2 regions of the Pseudomonas sp. GW821-FHT11G12 genome follow, and region 1 is predicted to be linked to the other one. Evidence: predicted binding sites of a transcription regulator. Region 1 holds the regulator's gene; the other holds the start of a gene.

Region 1 (4,999 bases):
CACCGACGCAATCGCCGATTCCAGCGCATCGACGGCAAAGTTGCCCTTGCCGTGCAACTGATCGAGCAAGGCTTCGAATTCGTCGTCGGTGATGTCGGAGCTGTCGCCCGCCGCCGGAGCAGCCGGTGCAGCGGCTGTCGGTGCCACGGCGTCGGCCGCGAACTGGCCCTTGCCGTGCAACTGGTCGAGCAGCGACTCGAATTCGGCGTCGGTGATTTCATCACTGGCTGCCTCATCGGAAGCAGGCGCAGCGGCAGCCGCCGGGGCTTCAGCTTCGGCCTTGACGGCGTTCAGCGAGTCCAGCAACTGTTCAAATTCGTTATCGGTGATATCGCCCGAATCGCCTTCGACGACCAGTTCTTCGATCATCTCGGCAACAGGCGAAGCCGGGGCTTCATCCGCCGATTGCGGTTCAGCCAGACGCGCCAGGGCGGCCAGCAGTTCCGGGGTTGCGGCAGTAATCGGGCTGCGATCGCGGACTTCGCTGAACATGCTGTTCACCGCGTCCAGCGCTTCGAGCACCACGTCCATCAGTTCTGCATCTACGCGACGCTCACCCTTGCGCAGGATGTCGAACACGTTTTCGGCGATGTGACAGCACTCCACCAGCTCATTGAGCTGAAGGAAGCCGGCGCCCCCTTTTACAGTGTGGAAACCGCGAAAAATTGCGTTGAGCAGATCTGCGTCATCCGGACGGCTTTCCAGCTCGACCAGTTGTTCGGACAGTTGCTCAAGAATCTCGCCGGCCTCAACCAGGAAATCCTGAAGGATCTCTTCATCGGCGCCGAAGCTCATTAGGGGGTGCTCCTACAGGTCTAAAAACCCAAAAAACCTATAATTCCAAAACTCTAGAATCCAAGGCTGGATAACAAATCGTCCACATCGTCCTGACCGGACACAACGTCTTCTCGTTTATCGGCATGAATCTGCGGACCTTCACCCTGCGAGAGATGTTTTTGTGGATCTTTTTCAGCGAGCATCGCCGCACGGTCATGTTCGATGCCCGCAAAGCGGTCCACCTGACTGGCCATGAGCACGAGTTTGAGCAGATTGCTTTCGACTTCGGTGACCAACTGGGTCACGCGCTTGATCACCTGACCTGTGAGGTCCTGGTAATCCTGGGCCAGCAGAATGTCGTTGAGGTTGCTCGACACCGCGCGGTTGTCCGCGCTGCTGCGTGCCAGAAAACCGTCGACCCGACGCGCCAGCTCGCGGAACTCTTCAGCCCCGACTTCACGGCGCATGAAACGTCCCCAGTCGGCACTCAACGCCTGGGCTTCGTCAGCCAGGCCATTGACCACCGGCGTGGCGCTTTCCACCAGGTCCATGGTGCGGTTGGCCGCCGCTTCAGTCAGCTTGACCACATAGCCCAGACGCTCGGTCGCATCAGTGATCTGCGATACTTCCTCGGCCTGCGGCATATGCGGGTCGATCTGGAAGTTGACGATTGCACTGTGCAGTTCGCGCGTGAGCTTGCCCACTTCCTGGTACAGGCCACGGTCACGGGTCTGATTGAGCTCATGGATCAGTTGCACAGCGTCGCCGAACCTGCCTTTTTCAAGGCTTTCGACCAGTTCGACCGCGTGTTTTTTCAGAGTCGACTCGAAGTCGCCCTGTGAAGATTCGTTATGCTCCATAGCTCCCCCGCGCGTCATCAGCCGATGCGTTCGAAAATCTTCTCGATTTTTTCTTTCAGCGCCTGAGCCGTGAAAGGTTTGACCACGTAGCCGTTAACGCCGGCCTGGGCCGCTTCGATGATCTGCTCGCGCTTGGCTTCAGCGGTCACCATCAGCACTGGCAGGTGCTTGAGTTTTTCATCGGCGCGCACGTGACGCAGCAGGTCGATACCGGTCATGCCAGGCATGTTCCAGTCGGTCACCAGAAAGTCGATGCTGCCGCTGTTGAGCACCGGAATGGCAGTGGTGCCATCGTCGGCTTCAACGGTGTTGGTGAACCCAAGGTCACGCAACAGGTTCTTGATGATCCGCCGCATCGTTGAGAAGTCATCAACGATGAGGATTTTCATGTCTTTGTTCAATTCGACCTCCAAGCAGTCTTAAACGCGCCCAGCACCTGGACGCGCCATTTCAATCAATCCGGCAAAGCACTCGATGACTGTCTGGAGCACAACAGAGCAAGACCGGTGCCGTTCACCACCGCACCAGCCTCGTTCGCAGCGTCCCCACACTGCCTTCAGCGCGCTCGCCACTCCCCCAAACGCCCCCGCAAGCGGGCCGCGCACTGGCTGTGTAACTGGCTGACCCGCGATTCACTGACGCCAAGGACTTCACCGATTTCCTTGAGGTTCAGCTCTTCGTCGTAGTACAGCGCCAACACCAGTCGCTCACGCTCCGGCAAATTGGCAATCGCGTCCGCCAACGCAGCCTGGAAGCGCTCATCTTCCAGATCGCGCGACGGCTCAAGATGAGCACTTGCGCCATCCTCGTGCAGCCCTTCGTGTTCGCCGTCCTGCAACAGGTCGTCGAAACTGAACAGTCGGCTGCCCAGGGTGTCGTTCAAAATCCCGTAGTAATCGTCGAGACTCAATTGGAGTTCGGCCGCAACCTCGTGATCTTTAGCGTCACGGCCGGTTTTAGCTTCAATCGAGCGAATCGCGTCGCTGACCATACGGGTGTTGCGGTGAACCGAGCGCGGTGCCCAGTCCCCCTTGCGTACTTCATCGAGCATGGCGCCGCGGATCCGGATGCCCGCGTACGTTTCGAAACTGGCGCCTTTGCTGGCGTCGTATTTGGTCGAGACTTCGAGCAGGCCGATCATCCCGGCCTGGATCAGGTCTTCGACCTGCACACTGGCCGGCAATCGCGCCAGCAAGTGGTAAGCAATGCGTTTGACCAGTGGCGCGTAACGCTCGATCAGCTCGTACTGCGCGTCACGTGCCGACTTCTTGTAGAAATTCATACCGCTGGCGGTCATAGCACAGGTCCTGCCGTTTGCTGCACGAGGCGCTCGACGAAAAATTCGAGGTGGCCGCGCGGATTGGCGGGCAGCGGCCAGGTGTCGACCTTTTGCGCGATCGCCTTGAACGCCAGTGCGCACTTGGAACGCGGGAAGGCTTCATAGACCGCACGCTGCTTCTGCACCGCCTTGCGCACGCTTTCGTCGTAAGGCACCGCACCGACGTATTGTAGGGCGACGTCGAGGAAGCGATCCGTGACCTTGGTCAACTTGGCGAACAGATTGCGACCTTCCTGCGGGCTCTGGGCCATGTTGGCCAGGACGCGGAAGCGGTTCATGCCGTAATCGCGGTTGAGCAGTTTGATCAGCGCGTAGGCGTCGGTGATCGAGGTCGGCTCGTCGCAGACCACCAGCAACACTTCTTGCGCAGCGCGAACAAAACTGACTACCGAGTCACCAATACCCGCAGCGGTGTCGATCACCAGTACGTCGAGATTGTCGCCGATGTCGCTGAACGCCTGAATCAGACCGGCATGCTGGGCCGGGCTCAGGTGAACCATGCTCTGCGTGCCGGAAGCGGCCGGCACGATGCGGATCCCGCCGGGGCCTTGCAACAGCACGTCGCGCAGCTCGCAGCGGCCCTCGATCACATCGGCCAGGGTACGTTTGGGCGTGAGGCCCAGCAGAACGTCGACGTTCGCCAGACCCAGGTCGGCGTCCAGCAGCATGACCCGACGGCCAAGCTCTGCCAGCGCCAGGGACAAGTTCACTGACACGTTAGTCTTGCCGACGCCACCTTTGCCGCCGGTCACCGCGATCACCTGTACGGGATGCATGCTGCCCATGTTATTTCTTTACCTTGTCTTGCATAGACGGAGGCCACATTACTGGCTGCGCGTTCACAACCGGAACAATGCATGGCAGACCATCGATGTAGGTACAAAAACTGTTCATTACCTCAGCCAACCTGCTTGGTGGGACTGTGGTAGATATCAGCGAACATGTCAGCCATGGCTTCTTCGCTGGGTTCTTCCTGCATTTGCACACTGACGGCGCGGCTGACCAATTGATGACGGCGCGGCAGATGCAGATCATCCGGAATCCGTGGGCCGTCGGTCAGGTAGGCGACCGGCAGTTCATGACTGATCGCCAGGCTCAGCACTTCGCCAAGGCTGGCCGTCTCATCCAGTTTAGTCAGGATGCACCCGGCGAGCCCGCAACGCTTGTAACTGTGATAAGCGGCGGTTAGAACCTGTTTCTGGCTGGTGGTTGCCAGTACCAGATAATTTTTCGACCGAATGCCACGACCGGCCAGGCTTTCCAGCTGCATGCGCAGTGCCGGATCGCTGGCCTGCAGGCCGGCGGTATCGATCAGCACCACGCGTTTGCGCAGCAGTGGATCCAGCGCCTGCACCAGGGACTGGCCCGGGTCGACGTGGGTCACCGACACATTGAGGATCCGGCCCAGGGTTTTCAACTGTTCCTGAGCACCGATGCGGAAGCTGTCCATGCTCACCAGCGCAATGTTCTGCGCGCCGTACTTGAGCACGTAACGGGCGGCCAGTTTGGCCAGGGTGGTGGTCTTGCCCATGCCGGCAGGACCGACCATGGCAATGATCCCGCCCTCTTCCAGCGGCTCGACTTCCGGGGTGGCGATCATCCGCGCCAGGTGCGCCAGCAACATGCGCCAGGCCTGACGAGGTTCTTCGATATCGCTGGTCAGCACCAGCAGGTCGCGGGACAACGGGCCGGACAAGCCGATGCGTTGCAGACGACGATAAAGGTTCGCCTGAGCCGGACGGCTGCCTTGCAGCTGATTCCAGGCCAGAGTGCCGAGCTGCACTTCCATCAGCTCGCGCAGACTGTTGAGTTCGAAACGCATCGAATCCAGCGCACGCGGATCAACGCCAGCGGCAGCCGGCGCAGGTGCCGGAGCTGGACGCGCCGGAGCAGCGTAAGTCGGTTCTGTCAGAGGCTCGGCAGCCGTCAGCGGCAGGCCGGCGGTCAATGGCAGACCGGAGAACAACTGGCGATTGGTGTTGCCGTCGGCCTCACCACGCATGCTCAACTCGGCCTGGGCGGT
Region 2 (4,999 bases), on a different contig from region 1:
ATGTTCGAACTGATAGCCGAACGACTGCTGATCGCGGGAGTAACCATCGACTCCCGGTTCGCCTTCGAAGAAGTGCGGTGAGATCCGGTTGCCGTTGCGCTGATGAATCGTGCCGTCGGCCGGCACGCCACCGTGATAGCCGCCATCCGGGTCATGTTGCAGATACGCCTGCAGGGTCAGTGAAGTGTCTTCGTTGAAATCGATGCTGACCGTCGGCGCGAGAGCGAAGCGTTTTTCCTTGTTGTGGTCGAATTGCGTGTCGGACTGATCCGTCAAACCGATCAGACGATAGGCGATGCGCTTGTCGTCATCGACCGGGCCGCTGAAGTCAAAACCAACACCGCGCTGGCCCTGAGTGCCAACGGTGGCCTGAATCTGATGATAGGCCTCGTACAGCGGTTTCTTGCTGGTCAACGCCACCAGCCCGCCCGGTGAACTGCGGCCGTACAACACCGACGACGGGCCTTTGAGAATGTCCACGCGCTCGAGGAAATAAGGATCGACCTGCATGGTGCTGTAGGTGCCGCTGTCGCCCATGGACTTGAGGCCGTCGAGGTAGATGTTATCCACCGAGCCATCGTTGAAGCCGCGCATCGCCACGTAGTCGTAACGGTGCGTGGCGCCATAGGGGTTGGTCAGCACACCGGGGGTGTAGCGCATGGCCTGGGACACGGTTTGCGAGCCCTGATCGTCCATTTGCTCGCGGGTGACCACGGACACGCTTTGCGAAGTTTCCAGCAGCGCGGTACTGGTTTTGGTGGCGATCTGACTGTGCGTTGCGTTGTAGCCGTCCATGCTGCCCAGCGCGTTGCCGAGGGCAAAACCTTTGATGTCAGTGGTCGGCAGGGCCAGGGCTTCGGTTTCCGTGACGGAGCGCAACACATAGCTGCTGCCGTCCTGACTGACCGCCTCCAGCCCTGAGCCACCGAGCAGATGACTCAGTGCCTGATCGGTCGAATACTCGCCCTGTACGCCGGGTGATTGCCGGCCTTGAGTCTGCTGTGGGGTCATCGACAACGTGATGCCGGCCTGGCGCGCGAACTGGTTCAGCGCCTCGCCCAATGGCCCCGCGGCGATGTTGTAGCGATGGCTGCTGACCTCACTGCCGCTCGCCGCGACGCTCAGGTTCGGCAGCAGGCCGACGCCCAGTGCCGTGGAGAACAACGCGGCCCGAACGGCGTGGCGCAGAAGGCCCGATTCGGCAGTGAAATTCAGAGGGTTCTTACAGATAACGCGCGCAGTCATTGTAGGTTTCCGTGGCAAGTCGCGAAGGCTGAATTGAAGTGCTTACTGACTAAGCCGGCCTTGCCACGAAAACCCGCCAAAAAATTTCAGACTGCTCGTTCCAGCGTGACCCACCAGCGGGTGCGATAACGTAATTGCACCGGCAGGGTTTGCGGCAGGATCGCCAGCAACTTGTCGGTGTCATCGAGGCGGAACACGCCGGACAAGCGCAGATCCGCCACCTGCGGGGCGCAATTCAGGAAGCCCTGACGGTAGCGGCCAACCTCTTTGAGGAAGTCACCCAGGCGCATATTGCGCGTCACGATAAGCCCGTCGATCCAGGCGCCGGCATCCATGTCCAGCGGCGGAGCGGGACGCGCCTGATGGTGATCGATCAAGTAACTCTGACCGGCAAGCACCTCGGTGGAAGCGCCATCGCTCGTCCGCGGCGAATGAATCGCGACTCGGCCACTGGTGACGCTCAGGCGCGTGCAATCACCTTCCTGACGCAGGATGAACCGCGCGTTGAACGGCTCATAACTGCCATGACGATTTTGCACTCGCAGCGGTCGATCAATCCCCGAACCTTCGTCGGCGCCGCCGCAGGTCACGATGATCTCGCCCCGGGTCAGTTTGATCAGCCGCTGTTGCGCGGTGTAATCGAGGTCCACGGCGCTGGCCGTGTTCAGTTCGATCCGCGTACCGTCGGGCAACTGGAATCCGCGGCGCTCGCCGGTGGCGGTAGCGTAATCGGCGCTCCATTGCTGCCAGGCTGACGTGTCTTTGGCCAGCCACGCGGCGGAGCCCATCAACAACGCGCCGGACAGCAGCTTCAACGCCTGACGGCGACCCAGGCTCTGTGCACTGTTTTCCAGTGTGTTGAATGCCACTTGCGCACCCGGAACGGCGCGCAGATTTTGGGTCAGCTCACTTTGCAACGACTGCACCCGCTGCCAGGCCAGTTCGTGATCGTGATGTTCGGCGCGCCACTGTTCGCATTGGTGGTTCAGGCGCGGATTGCCGTGGTTATTGCGCAGGCGCAGCAGCCAGTGGATCGCCTGTTTGACCACTTGTTGCGGTGGCTCGGCGCGACGGGCGAGTGACACGTTATCCACCGGCATCAGCTTTCGTACCGCAGCACGTAGCAGTGATACAGCGCATCGGCGACGTAGCGCTCCACTGAGCGCAAGGACAGGCCCATCTGCTCGGCGATCTGCTTGTGGGTCAATCCTTCGCACTGCGCCAGGAGAAACGCCTGACGTACTTTTGGCTTCAGTCCTTCAAGCATGCGGGCAATGCTTTCCAGCAGCTCGATCACCAGTGCGCGGGATTCGGCGCTGGGTGTTTCGGCTTCCGGCAAGTGGGCGATGGTTTCCAGATACGCGCGTTCGATTTCCTCACGACGCCAATGGTCGATCACCAATCCACGAGCGATGGTGCGCAGAAACGCGCGGGGTGCCTTGAGTTCGAGACGTTCGGTGCGTTGCAGCAGGCGAACGAACGTGTCCTGGGCCAGATCCGCCGCATCGGCCGCATTGCCCAGCCGCGCGCGCAACCAGCCGTTGAGCCAGCCGTGATGACGACTGTAAAGCGCCTGTACTGCAAACTCAGGTGAGGACATGAACGCGACAGCCCGAACGTCACAAATGATAATTAGTCGCATTGTCATCAAGGGTTACAGAATTTGCAACCGGCGCTGCAAAACAGTCATCAAAAAATGACAGGCGAACGCTCTGGCACGCCGTTCGGCGGGAATCTGGCAGAAATGCCGTCCATTTCCTACAAAGCGCTAAGTTTTCTCCGAAGCGTGCCGACAGACTGGTGAGACATGCGTGCACCAAAGTAGAGCGGCCATCAGAACGCTGCCTGCGCTGTACATGGAATGTTGCATCCGGAACGCATCCCCACTTTTGGCATAAGAAGTCCCATGAAATGAATCTCAAGTTCAGCCATAAAATCCTGTTGGCCGCCTCGGGCGTCGTGGTCCTGGCGTTCGCGCTATTCACTCTGTACAACGACTATCTGCAGCGAAACACCATTCGCCAGAACCTCCAGTCCTCCGTCCAGCAGGCCGGCGACCTGACCGCCAGCAGTGTGCAGAACTGGATGAGCGGGCGGATTCTGGTGCTGGAAAACCTCGCGCAGAACGTCGCTCATCAAGGCAAGAACGCCGATTTCCCGGGGCTGGTCGATCAACCGGCCTTCACCTCGAACTTCCAGTTCACCTACGTCGGCCAGGCCAACGGTGTGTTCACCCAGCGCCCTGACGCGAAGATGCCGGACGGCTACGACCCGCGTCAGCGTCCCTGGTACAAGCAGGCCGTGGCCGCTGACCAGACCATGCTGACCCCGCCTTACATGGCTGCCGTCGGCGGTCTGGTGGTGACCATCGCCATGCCAGTGAAAAAGAACGGCGAGCTGCTCGGTGTGGTGGGCGGTGACCTGAGCCTGGAAACCCTGGTGAAGATCATCAACTCGGTGGACTTCGGTGGCCTGGGCCACGCGTTCCTGGTCAGCGGTGACGGTCAGGTGATCGTCAGCCCGGACAAAGACCAGGTGATGAAGAACCTCAAGGACATCTACCCGAACGCTGATGTGCGTATCCAGAAGGGCAACCAGAACGTGGTGCTCAACGGTCAGGAGCGCATCCTGTCGTTCACCCCGGTCACCGGTCTGCCGAATGCCGAGTGGTACATCGGTCTGTCGATCGACCGCGACAAGGCCTACGCCGCACTTAGCCAGTTCCGTACTTCGGCACTGATCGCGATGTTCGTCGCAGTGGGCGCGATTGCGGTCTTCCTGAGCCTGTTGATCACCGTGCTGATGCGTCCGCTGATCACCATGGGCCGTGCGATGCAGGACATCGCCCAGGGCGAAGGCGATCTGACCCGTCGTCTGGTAGTGGAAAGCAAAGACGAGTTCGGCGAGCTGGGCAGTTCGTTCAACCAGTTCGTGGAGCGGATTCACGCCTCCATCTCCGAAGTGTCTTCCGCGACTCGCCACGTACACGACCTGTCGCAACGGGTGATGGCATCGTCCAACGCCTCGATCATCGGTTCCGACGAGCAAAGCGCGCGCACCAACAGCGTGGCTGCCGCGATCAATCAGTTGGGCGCCGCCACCCAGGAAATCGCCCGCAACGCGGCCGATGCTTCGCAACACGCCAGCGGCGCGAGCGAGCAGGCCGATGACGGTCGTCAGGTGGTTGAGCAGACGATTCAGGCGATGACCGAGCTGTCGCAAAAGATCAGCCTGTCGTGCACCCAGATCGAAACCCTGAATGCGAGCACCGATAACATCGGCCACATTCTCGATGTGATCAAAGGCATCTCCCAGCAGACCAACCTGCTGGCGCTCAACGCGGCCATCGAAGCGGCCCGTGCCGGTGAAGCCGGACGCGGTTTCGCGGTGGTGGCGGACGAGGTGCGCAACCTCGCTCACCGCACCCAGGAATCGGCGGAAGAGATCCACAAGATGATCACCTCGCTGCAGGTCGGCTCGCGCGAAGCGGTGACCACCATGAACGCCAGTCAGGCGTCCAGCGAAGAGAGCGTTGAAGTGGCGAACCAGGCCGGTCTGCGTCTGGTCAGCGTGACCCAGCGCATCGGCGAAATCGACGGCATGAACCAGTCGGTGGCAGCGGCTACCGAAGAGCAGACTGCGGTGGTGGAAACCCTCAACGTCGACGTCAACCAGATCAACCTGCTGAACCAGCAGAGCGTGGCCAACCTCAATGAAACGTTGAAGGATTGCGATGCGTTGTCGCAGCAGGCCA

The links. Region 1 encodes FliA, which starts transcription of late flagellar genes. Its sites were predicted from a motif close to CTAAAGTTTNNNNNNNNNNNGCCGNTAA; they were not measured.
Region 2: the regulator FliA is predicted to act here: its motif matches at 3,014-3,041, upstream of AC1RR7_RS14185 (methyl-accepting chemotaxis protein).

What each region holds. Positions count from the first base shown of each region.
Region 1 is NZ_JBXARH010000012.1:107,880-112,878, reverse strand. Features, by position in the region: gene AC1RR7_RS27915 (chemotaxis protein CheA) at 1-795, opposite strand, end outside; gene AC1RR7_RS27910 (protein phosphatase CheZ) at 849-1,637, opposite strand; gene AC1RR7_RS27905 (chemotaxis response regulator CheY) at 1,655-2,026, opposite strand; gene fliA (RNA polymerase sigma factor FliA) at 2,194-2,934, opposite strand; gene fleN (flagellar synthesis regulator FleN) at 2,931-3,761, opposite strand; gene flhF (flagellar biosynthesis GTPase FlhF) at 3,875-4,999, opposite strand, start outside.
Region 2 is NZ_JBXARH010000003.1:656,536-661,534, reverse strand. Features, by position in the region: gene AC1RR7_RS14200 (TonB-dependent siderophore receptor) at 1-1,245, opposite strand, end outside; gene AC1RR7_RS14195 (FecR domain-containing protein) at 1,332-2,345, opposite strand; gene AC1RR7_RS14190 (sigma-70 family RNA polymerase sigma factor) at 2,345-2,845, opposite strand; gene AC1RR7_RS14185 (methyl-accepting chemotaxis protein) at 3,157-4,999, shown strand, end outside.